Regions from separate parts of the Streptomyces sp. NPDC059906 genome, predicted to be linked through region 1. Evidence: riboswitches for the same ligand, from Rfam matches in the RefSeq annotation. Region 1 holds a riboswitch; each other region holds the start of a gene.
What was found. Region 1 has a riboswitch for thiamine pyrophosphate ahead of thiO (glycine oxidase ThiO). Riboswitches for the same ligand answer to the same signal wherever they lie in the genome.
Positions count from the first base shown of each region.

Region 2: linked by a shared signal. The riboswitch ahead of ACFV9J_RS33810 (thiamine ABC transporter substrate binding subunit) and the one ahead of thiO (glycine oxidase ThiO) in region 1 are both predicted to bind thiamine pyrophosphate.
Region 3: linked by a shared signal. The riboswitch ahead of thiC (phosphomethylpyrimidine synthase ThiC) and the one ahead of thiO (glycine oxidase ThiO) in region 1 are both predicted to bind thiamine pyrophosphate.

Region 1 is NZ_JBHWKU010000004.1:66,263-69,531, reverse strand. It holds gene ACFV9J_RS08015 (NAD(P)/FAD-dependent oxidoreductase) at 1-1,085, opposite strand, end outside; TPP riboswitch at 1,333-1,444, shown strand; gene thiO (glycine oxidase ThiO) at 1,442-2,674, shown strand; gene thiS (sulfur carrier protein ThiS) at 2,680-2,880, shown strand; gene ACFV9J_RS08000 (thiazole synthase) at 2,883-3,269, shown strand, end outside.
Region 2 is NZ_JBHWKU010000033.1:57,676-60,944, forward strand. It holds gene ACFV9J_RS33805 (ABC transporter permease) at 1-1,091, opposite strand, end outside; gene ACFV9J_RS33810 (thiamine ABC transporter substrate binding subunit) at 1,067-2,113, opposite strand; TPP riboswitch at 2,268-2,373, opposite strand; gene rlmN (23S rRNA (adenine(2503)-C(2))-methyltransferase RlmN) at 2,394-3,269, opposite strand, start outside.
Region 3 is NZ_JBHWKU010000022.1:53,082-56,350, reverse strand. It holds gene ACFV9J_RS28225 (SsgA family sporulation/cell division regulator) at 1-14, shown strand, start outside; gene ACFV9J_RS28220 (YibE/F family protein) at 64-1,659, opposite strand; TPP riboswitch at 1,731-1,920, shown strand; gene thiC (phosphomethylpyrimidine synthase ThiC) at 1,913-3,269, shown strand, end outside.

The DNA of each region.
Region 1 (3,269 bases):
CCCACCGCGAGCAGGGCGATCAGCCGGCCCTCGCGCAGCCAGCAGACCGTCCACGCCGGGCTCGCGGGGTCGCCGCGCCACAGGGTGGTGTCGGCGGCGGTGTGGTGACCGGCGTACTGGACGAAGCGGCCGAACTGCTCGGACCAGAAGTAGGGCACCGGGTCGTAGGCCGCCGGGGTCTCGCCGCCCGGGGTGCCGACGATGTCGGCGGCGACCGTGCGCGGGCCCTGGAGGGCGTTGTCCCAGTGGTGCACCAGCAGCCGCTCGCCGTAGCGCGCGGAGGGGAAGGAGGCGCAGTCGCCGACCGCGTGGACGTCCGGCGCGCAGGTGCGCAGGCGGTCGTCGGCCAGGACCTCGCCGTGCGCGCCGAGGGCGATGCCGGACCCGGCGAGCCAGCCGGTGGCCGGGCGGGCGCCGATGCCGACGACGACCGCGTCGGCGGGCAGCCGGGTGCCGTCGTCGAGGACGACCCGGCCGGGCTCGCCCGGGCCGCCCGCCTCGACGCGCTCCACGCGCGCGCGGGTGCGCAGTTCGGCGCCCGCGTCGGCGTACCAGGCGGTCATCGGCGCGGCGACCTCGGCGGGCAGCGCGTCGGCCAGCGGCCGGTCGGCGGCCTCCACCACGGTCACCGCGCAGCCCGCCTCGCGCGCGGCGGTGGCGAACTCGGCGCCGATCCAGCCCGCGCCGACGACCACGACGTCGTGCTGGCGGGCGAGCACCGGGCGCAGCCGTTCCGCGTCGTCCAGGGTGCGCAGCAGGTGCACGCCGGGCACGCCCTCCGCGCCGGGGAGCCGGACCGGTTCGGCGCCGGTCGCCAGGACGAGGACGTCGTAGGGCACCGGCCCCTCGGAGGTGTCCAGGACGTGCTCCGCGGGGTGGACGCCCAGGGCCTCGCAGCCCAGCCGCAGGGTGATGCCGAGGGCCTCGAAGTCGACGTCGAAGGCGGAGCCCTCGGCGGTGCCGAGCAGGACGGCCTTGGACAGCGGGGGCCGGTCGTACGGCTGGTGCAGCTCCGCGCCGATCAGGGTCACCGGGCCGGTGAAACCCTGTTCCCGCAGGGCGACCGCGGTCTGCACGCCCGCCATCCCGGCGCCCACCACGACCACACGGCGCTCCGCGTCCGCCGCCGGCCGCCGTCCCCGTCGGTCCCGTTCGCGTTGGTCCCGTTCGCGTTGGTCCCGTTCGCGTTCCCGCGTCTGCTCGCTCACCCGATCACCATAGACACCCGGCGTTTCGCCGGTCGGTGCCCGTACGCCGTGGGCCGCCCGGCGGCGCCCCGGCCGCGGGGGCTCCCTTACGAGTGCGCCGCCCGGCGGGCTAGGGTGGCCGACGCAAGGCACTCGCGGGAGCCCGGACGCACCGGGCTGAGAGGGAGGCTGGCGGCCTCCGACCGTACGAACCTGATCCGGGTCATGCCGGCGAAGGGAGGGGCTGGACGCCCATGTCGTCTCCAACACACACGCCTGCGCACACACCTCGTACGTCCCGTACGCCCGACGTGCTCGTCGTCGGCGGCGGGATCATCGGGCTCGTCACCGCCTGGCGGGCCGCGCGGCGCGGGCTGGTCACCGCCCTCGTGGACCCCGAGCCGGGCGGCGGGGCGGCCCAGGTGGCGGCCGGGATGCTGGCCGCCGTCACGGAGCTGCACTACGGCGAGGAGACGCTGCTCGCGCTGAACCTCGCCTCGGCCCGCCGCTACCCGGAGTTCGCGGCCGAGCTGACCGAGCTGACCGGCCACGACCTCGGCCACCGGCGCTGCGGCACACTCGCCGTCGCGCTGGACGCCGACGACCGCGCCCACCTGCGCGAACTGCACGCGCTCCAGCAGCGCTCCGGCCTGGAGTCCGAGTGGCTGTCGGGGCGCGAGTGCCGACGCCTGGAGCCGATGCTCGCGCCGGGCGTGCGCGGGGGGCTCCGGGTGGACGGCGACCACCAGATCGACCCCCGCCGCCTCGCCCACGCGCTGGTGGCCGCCTGCGAAGACGCGGGCGTGGTCTTCCACCGCGTGTGGGCCGAGCGGCTCACCGTCGGGCGCGGGGACCGGGCCACGGGCGTCGTCGGCGCCGACGGCACCGCCCTGGAGGCCGGGCAGGTGGTGCTGGCCGGGGGCAGCCTGAGCGGGCGGCTCGGGGGCGTGCCGGAGGCCGTGCTGCCGCCGGTGCGGCCGGTAAAGGGGCAGGTGCTGCGGCTGGCCATGCCGCGGACGCCGGGGCCGCTGCTGAACCGGACCGTGCGCGCCGTGGTGCGCGGCAACCACGTCTACCTGGTGCCCCGGGAGAGCGGCGAGCTGGTCGTCGGCGCCACCAGCGAGGAGCTGGGCTGGGACACGACGGTCACCGCGGGCGGCGTCTACGAACTGCTGCGCGACGCGCACGAGCTGGTGCCCGGCATCACGGAGCTGCCGCTGACGGAGACCCGCGCGGGTCTGCGTCCCGGCTCCCCGGACAACGCCCCGCTGCTCGGCCCGACCGCGCTGGACGGCCTGCTGCTGGCCACCGGTCACCACCGCAACGGCGTCCTGCTCACCCCCGTCACCGGCGACGTCATGGCACACGCCCTGACCACCGGGGAGCTGCCGGAGGAGGCCCGCCCCTTCACGCCCCGGCGCTTCGACGCCGCCCCCGCACTGCCGGGAATCCCGGCCCGCTCGGAACTCTCGGAGCAGCCCGTATGAGTCACGTGACCGTCTCCGTCAACGGCGAGCCGCGCGAGGTGGCTCCCGGCACCGCCCTGGACGCGCTGGTGCGCGCGCTCACCGCGGCCCCGTCCGGAGTGGCCGCCGCCCTGAACGAGACCGTCGTCCCGCGGGCGCGGTGGTCCGCCACCGCGCTGGCCGACGGCGACCGTGTCGAGATCCTCACCGCCGTCCAAGGAGGCTGACCATGGCCGACGATCCCTTCGTCCTCGGCGGTACGACGTACGCGTCCCGCCTGATCATGGGTACGGGCGGGGCGCCCAGCCTGGACGTGCTGGAGCGCACGCTGGTGGCCTCCGGGACGGAGCTGACGACCGTCGCGATGCGGCGGGTCAACGCCTCGGTGCACGGCTCGGTGCTGTCCGTGCTGGAGCGGCTCGGCATCCGGGTGCTGCCGAACACGGCCGGCTGCTTCACCGCCGGGGAGGCGGTGCTCACCGCCCGCCTCGCGCGCGAGGCGCTCGGCACGGACCTGGTCAAGCTGGAGGTCATCGCCGACGAGCGCACCCTGCTGCCGGACCCGGTCGAGCTGCTGGACGCGGCGGAGACGCTGGTGGACGACGGGTTCACCGTG
Region 2 (3,269 bases), on a different contig from region 1:
CCGATCGCCTCGATCGGCGGGACGAGGAAGGCGCCGCCGTCCTCTCGGGTCAGCGCCCGGTAGTAGCCGAAGCCGGACGCCCCCAGCGACCGCTGGACCAGTACCGCCAGCGGCAGCACCAGCAGGACGGCGATGACGCCCAGGACGCCGGCGAGCAGCGCCCACTGTCCGGCTCCGCGCGGCCGGCGCGCGGTCGTGGCCGCGTCCACGAGCCGCAGCGCCGTCTCCCGCCGCCGCACCGTCCAGGCGTGCACGGCGAGGACGGCGACGACCGCCGCGAATTGGATCAGCGTCAGGACGGCGGCCGTGGACAGGTCGAAGACCTGCGAGGTCTGGCGGTAGATCTCCACCTCCAGGGTGGAGAAGGCGGGCCCGCCGAGGATCTGGACGACGCCGAAGGAGGTGAAGGTGAACAGGAAGACCATCAGCGCGGCGGCGGCCACGGCGGGCGCCAGCGCGGGCAGGGTGACCTGCCGCCAGGCCCGTGTCCGCGAGGCGCCGAGCATCCGGGCGGCCTCCTCCTGCCGCGGGTCCAGCTGCGACCACAGACCGCCGACGGTGCGGACGACGACGGCGTAGTTGAAGAAGACGTGCGCGAGGAGGATCGCCCACACCGTGGTGTCCAGGCGCAGACCCCACAGCTCGTCGAACAGCCCGCCGCGCCCCACCAGCGCCAGGAACGCCGTACCGACGACGACCGTCGGCAGCACGAACGGCACGGTCACCACCGCCCGCAGAACCTGTTTGCCGGGGAAGTCGAAGCGGGCGAAGACGTACGCGCCGGGCAGCGCGACGAGCAGCGTGAGCCCGGTGGACGCCAGCGCCTGCCAGGTGGTGAACCACAGCACGTGCCGCACGTCCGGCTGTGCGAGCACGTCCCCGATCCGCCCGAGCTGCCACACCCCGTCGATCTTCAGGCCGCGGGCGACGATGGCGGCGACGGGGTAGGCGAAGAACACCGCGAAGAACGCGACGGGCACGGCCATGAGGCCGAGCCGGGCCGCGCTCCCGCGGGCGGTCCGGGCCGGCCGCACCGCCTGCTTCACCGGCCGCGTCCCTTCGCGGCTCACTTCAGTACGAGCGAGGTCCACGACTTGACCCACTGGTCGCGGTTGTCGGCGATCTTCGCCGGGTCGAGGGTCTGCGGGTCCTTCGCCTTCGGCCCGAACTTCGAGAACACCTCGGGGACCTGCGCGCCCTCCCGCACCGGGTAGACGAACATGTTCAGCGGCATGTCCTCCTGGAAGGACTCGCTCAGCAGGAAGTCGAGGAGCGCCTTGCCGCCCTCGGGGTTCTTCGCGTTGCTGAGCAGACCCGCGTACTCGACCTGCCGGAAGCAGGTGCCGTCGGCGACGCCCGTGGGGGCGGTGTCCGGCTGCGGGTCGGCGTAGACGACCTCGGCGGGCGGGGAGGAGGCGTAGGACACGACGAGCGGACGGTCGCCCTTGGCCTTCTTCCCGCCGGCCGAGCCGGAGAACTCCTCGTTGTACGCCTGCTCCCAGCTGTCGACGACCTTGACGCCGTTCGACTTGAGCTTCTTCCAGTAGCCCTCCCAGCCGTCGTCCCCGTACTTGGCAGCGGTACCGAGCAGGAAGCCGAGGCCGGGCGAGGAGCTGCCCGCGTTCTCGGTGACGAGCAGGTCCTTGTACTCGGGCTTGACCAGGTCGTCGAGGGTCTTGGGCGGGGTCAGCCCGTGCTCGCCGAAGTACGCCTTGTCGTAGTTGACGCAGATGTCGCCGGTGTCGACGGGCGTGACCCGGTGCTCGTCCCGGTCGGCCCGGTACTCGGGCAGGACGAGGTCGGAGCCCTTGGCCTCGTACGGCTGGAACAGGCCGTTGTCGAGGGCGCGGGAGAGCAGGGTGTTGTCGACGCCGAAGAAGACGTCGCCCTGCGGGTTGTCCTTGGTGAGGATGGCCTTGTTGACGGCCTGTCCGGCGTCGCCGTCCTCCAGGACCTTGACCTTGTAGCCGGAGTTCTTCTCGAAGGCGGCGATCACGTCCTTCGACACGGCCCACGAATCGTGGCTGACCAGCGTCACGGTCTTGGAGCCGCCGGAGCCGCCGGAGCCGCCGTCGTCGGACGAGGAGCCGCAGGCGGCCAGGCCGCCGACCATGCCCAGCCCGACGGCCAGGACACCGACCTTCTTGGTGATGCCCTTCTTGGTGACGCCCTTCTTGGTGATGCTCACTGAATTCCTCCTGGGTGACCAGGAGAAGACGCGGCCCCGCCCGGAACCCCTGGCGAGGGTCCCGGGCAGGGCGCAACAGCTCGAGTGGTGACCGATCTCCCTACCCAGAATGACCTGGGCCAGGTTCGGAGGGTCTGCGGCCGGTGCCGCACTCTCAGCGCTGTGGCGCTCCCCTGTCGGAATATGAAGATGTACGCCGGTCAGGTTACCTCTCGCTCGCGGCGAGCTGACCACACGCCCCGTCGATCTCCTGCCCACGGGTGTCCCGGATCGTCACCGGCACACCGTGCGCCGCGATCGCCTCCACGAACGCCTTCTCGTCCTCGGGCCGGGACGCGGTCCACTTGGAGCCGGGCGTCGGGTTGAGCGGGATCAGGTTGACGTGCACGGGCCTGCCCTTGAGCAGCCGCCCGAGCCGGTCGCCGCGCCAGGCCTGGTCGTTGATGTCGCGGATCAGGGCGTACTCGATGGACAGCCGGCGCCCGGACTTCGCCGCGTACTCGAACCCGGAGTCCAGCACCTCGCGCACCTTCCACCGCGTGTTGACGGGGACGAGGGTGTCGCGCAGCTCGTCGTCGGGGGCGTGCAGCGAGATGGCGAGGCGGCACTTGAAGCCCTCGCCGGTGAAGCGGTGGATCGCGGGGACGAGACCGACCGTGGAGACGGTGATGCCGCGCTGGGAGAGCCCCAGCCCGTCGGGCTCGGGGTCGGTGAGCCGGCGGATGGCGCCCACGACCCGGTTGTAGTTGGCGAGGGGCTCGCCCATGCCCATGAACACGATGTTGCTGAGCCGCGCGGGGCCTCCCGGGACCTCGCCGTCCCTGAGCGCCCGCATGCCGTCGACGATCTGGTGCACGATCTCGGCGGTCGACAGGTTGCGGTCCAGGCCGGCCTGGCCGGTGGCGCAGAACGGGCAGTTCATCCCGCAGCCCGCCTGGGAGCTGATGCACATGGTCACCCGGTCCGGGTAGCGCATGAGCACCGACTCGACGAGCGTCCCGTCGAACAGCTTCCACAGCGTCTTGCGCGTGGTCCCCTGGTCGGTCGACAGGTGCCGCACGACCGTCATCAGCTCGGGCAG
Region 3 (3,269 bases), on a different contig from region 1:
AGAGCGCGGGCTGAACCGTTCCGGCAGCCGTGCGGTCGTTGGCGTAACGCTTCGCCGGACGCCTCAGCGCTTGCGGCGACGGCCCCGCCCGCCACGGGCCGGGGCACTGGCCCCGCCACCCGCCGTCGCCACCTGGGCCGGTCGTCCGGCCGGCCGGTCCGCCGACACGACCAGGGCGGCGAGGGCGGTGGTGACCGGCACGGAGGCCACCAGACCGATCGAGCCGACCAGCGTCCGCACGATCTCCTCCGCGACCAGCTCGCTGTTGGCGACGGTCCCCACACCGCTCTGCGCGATCGAGAACAGCAGCAGCAGGGGCAGCGCAGCGCCCGCGTAGGCGAGGACGAGCGTGTTCACCACCGACGCGATGTGGTCGCGGCCGATGCGGATGCCCGCGCGGTACAGGCCGCGCCAGCCCATCGTCGGGTTGGCCTCGTGCAGTTCCCACACCGCCGACGTCTGGGTGACCGTCACGTCGTCGAGGACACCGAGCGAACCGATGATGACCCCGGCGAGCAGCAGACCGCTCATGTCGATGGACGGGTACAGGCCATGAATGAGGCCGGTGTTGTCGTCCGTGTTGCCGGTGAGCGCGGCCCAGCCGATGAAGAGCGACCCGAGCACGCCGATCAGCAGCAGCGAGATCAGGGTGCCGAGCACCGCCACGGATGTGCGGGCCGACAGCCCGTGGCACAGGTACAACGCGATCAGCATGATGGCGCTGGACCCGATCACCGCCACGACCAGGGGGTTCGAGCCCTGCAGGATGGCGGGCAGGATGAAGAAGTTCAGGAGCAGGAAGCTGATGGCCAGCGAGACCAGCGCCATGAGCCCGCGCAGCCGTCCGACGACCACGACGGCGAGGGCGAAGATGCCGGCGAGCAGGGCCAGGGGGAGCCGGCGGTTGATGTCGGTCACCGAGTACTGCAGGTCCTTCGGCGCGGAGGGCTCGTAGGCGACCACCACCTTCTGCCCCTCGTGCAACTGCCGTGACTGGTCCGGCTGCACGATCTCCTCGAACGTGCGGCCCTTGTCGTCGCCGGTGTCTACGCGGATGGTCGCCCGCTTGCAGTCGCCCGTCGCCTGCTGCACCGCGGAGGAACCCTCGGCGGTGGATGTGTCGCCGGTCGGGACACCGCCCGAGGCGTTGACGGACTGGCAGCTCAGTTCGACCACCTTGGTGACGGTGGCCTGCTGCGTCTGCCGGTCGAAGCCGACGCCGGTGCGCTCGTGCGGCGGTGCGCCGCCCGGCCACAGCACCGCGAGCCCGACCAGGACGGCCGCGGTGAAGGGGATCAGGATCGCGGCGATGACCTTCCGCAGATGCCGGGAGACGGGAGCCGCCGGTCCGTGCCCGTGCGAGTGCCCGTGCCCGCTGCCCGCACCGTGCCCACCACCCGCACCGTGCCCACCACCCGCACTGTGCCCACCACCCGCATCGTGCCCACTGCTCGCACCGTGTCCGCCGCCCGAGTCGTGTCCTCCGCCCGTGCCGTGCCCGTGGTCCGCATCGTGTCCGTAACCCGTCTCATGTCTGCCGGCGTTCGTCTCGGCAGCGACGCCGGGGACGTGGCCGGCCGCCCGGCCGTCGCCCTCTTCGGCGTTCGGTCCGCGGCGGGGCCGACGCGGTGGAAAGGAGGGGGGCTGCGGTGTGGTCACCGCCCGATCATCGCAAGAACGAGGGGGGCCCTCTGTTCACCGCGCCCGAATGGGCGCTAGCGTGGGGGCACCTTTGTACACGCGGGAGCTCGGAGCACCGGGCTGAGAGGGCGCTGACCTCCGTCCCAGCGATGTTTCACGGGAAACGTCACCGAAGTCGAGTGACGTATCCCACGAAGCGTCGACGGACGGAAGCCGCTGCGTCGACCGCCGAACCTGTTACCGGGTAATGCCGGCGTAGGGAGTAGGTCTCATGACCATCAAGGACGCACGCACGCCTGCCTCCACGCAGAACACCGCCCAGGCGGACACCGCGGAGAACACGGACACCGCGGAGAACACGGAGGCCGGGAAGTCCATCGGCTGGCACAAGGCGTACGTCGAGGGCTCACGCCCCGATCTGCGGGTGCCGGTCCGTCAGGTGCACCTCACCAACGGGCAGTCGGTCACGCTGTACGACACCTCGGGCCCGTACACCGATCCACTCGTCGACACCGATGTCCGCAGGGGCCTCGCACCGCTGCGGGAGAACTGGATCATCGCCCGCGGCGACACCGAGGAGTACGCGGGCCGCCCCGTCCGGCCCGAGGACGACGGAATCAAGCACACCTCGCCGCGCGGCGGCCTGCGCAACCTCGACGCCGTCTTCCCCGGCCGCCCGCGCCAGCCGCGCCGGGGCCGGGACGGCAACGCGGTCACGCAGCTCGCCTATGCGCGACGGGGCGAGATCACCCCGGAGATGGAGTACGTGGCCGTCCGGGAGAACGTCTCCCCGGAGGTGGTCCGCGAGGAGATCGCCGCGGGACGTGCCGTGCTGCCCGCCAACGTCAACCACCCCGAGATCGAGCCGATGATCATCGGCAAGCGGTTCCTGGTGAAGGTCAACGCCAACATCGGCAACTCGGCGGTGACGTCCTCCATCGAGGAGGAGGTGGACAAGATGACCTGGGCGACCCGGTGGGGTGCCGACACGGTCATGGACCTCTCCACCGGCCGCAACATCCACACCACCCGCGAGTGGGTCCTGCGCAACTCCCCCGTTCCCATCGGAACCGTGCCGCTCTACCAGGCCCTGGAGAAGGTCGACGGCCGCGCCGAGGAGCTGACCTGGGAGATCTACAAGGACACCGTCATCGAACAGGCGGAGCAGGGCGTGGACTACATGACGGTCCACGCGGGCGTGCGCCTGCCGTACGTACCCCTCACCGCGAACCGCAAGACGGGCATCGTCTCGCGCGGCGGCTCGATCATGGCGGCGTGGTGCCTGGCGCACCACAAGGAGTCGTTCCTGTACGAGAACTTCGAGGAACTCTGCGAGATCCTCGCCGCCTACGACGTCACCTACTCCCTCGGCGACGGCCTGCGTCCGGGGTCGATCGCGGACGCCAACGACGAGGCGCAGTTCGCCGAGCTGCGCACGCTCGGGGAACTCAACCGGATCGCCAAGCGTTGCAACGTACAGACCATGATCGAGGGCCCGGGACATGTCCCGATGCACAAGATCAAGGAGAACATCGACCTTCAGCAGGAGATCTGCGATGAAGCTCCGTTCTATACGCTCGGCCCGCTGACGACGGACGTCGCGCCGGCGTACGACCACATCACCTCCG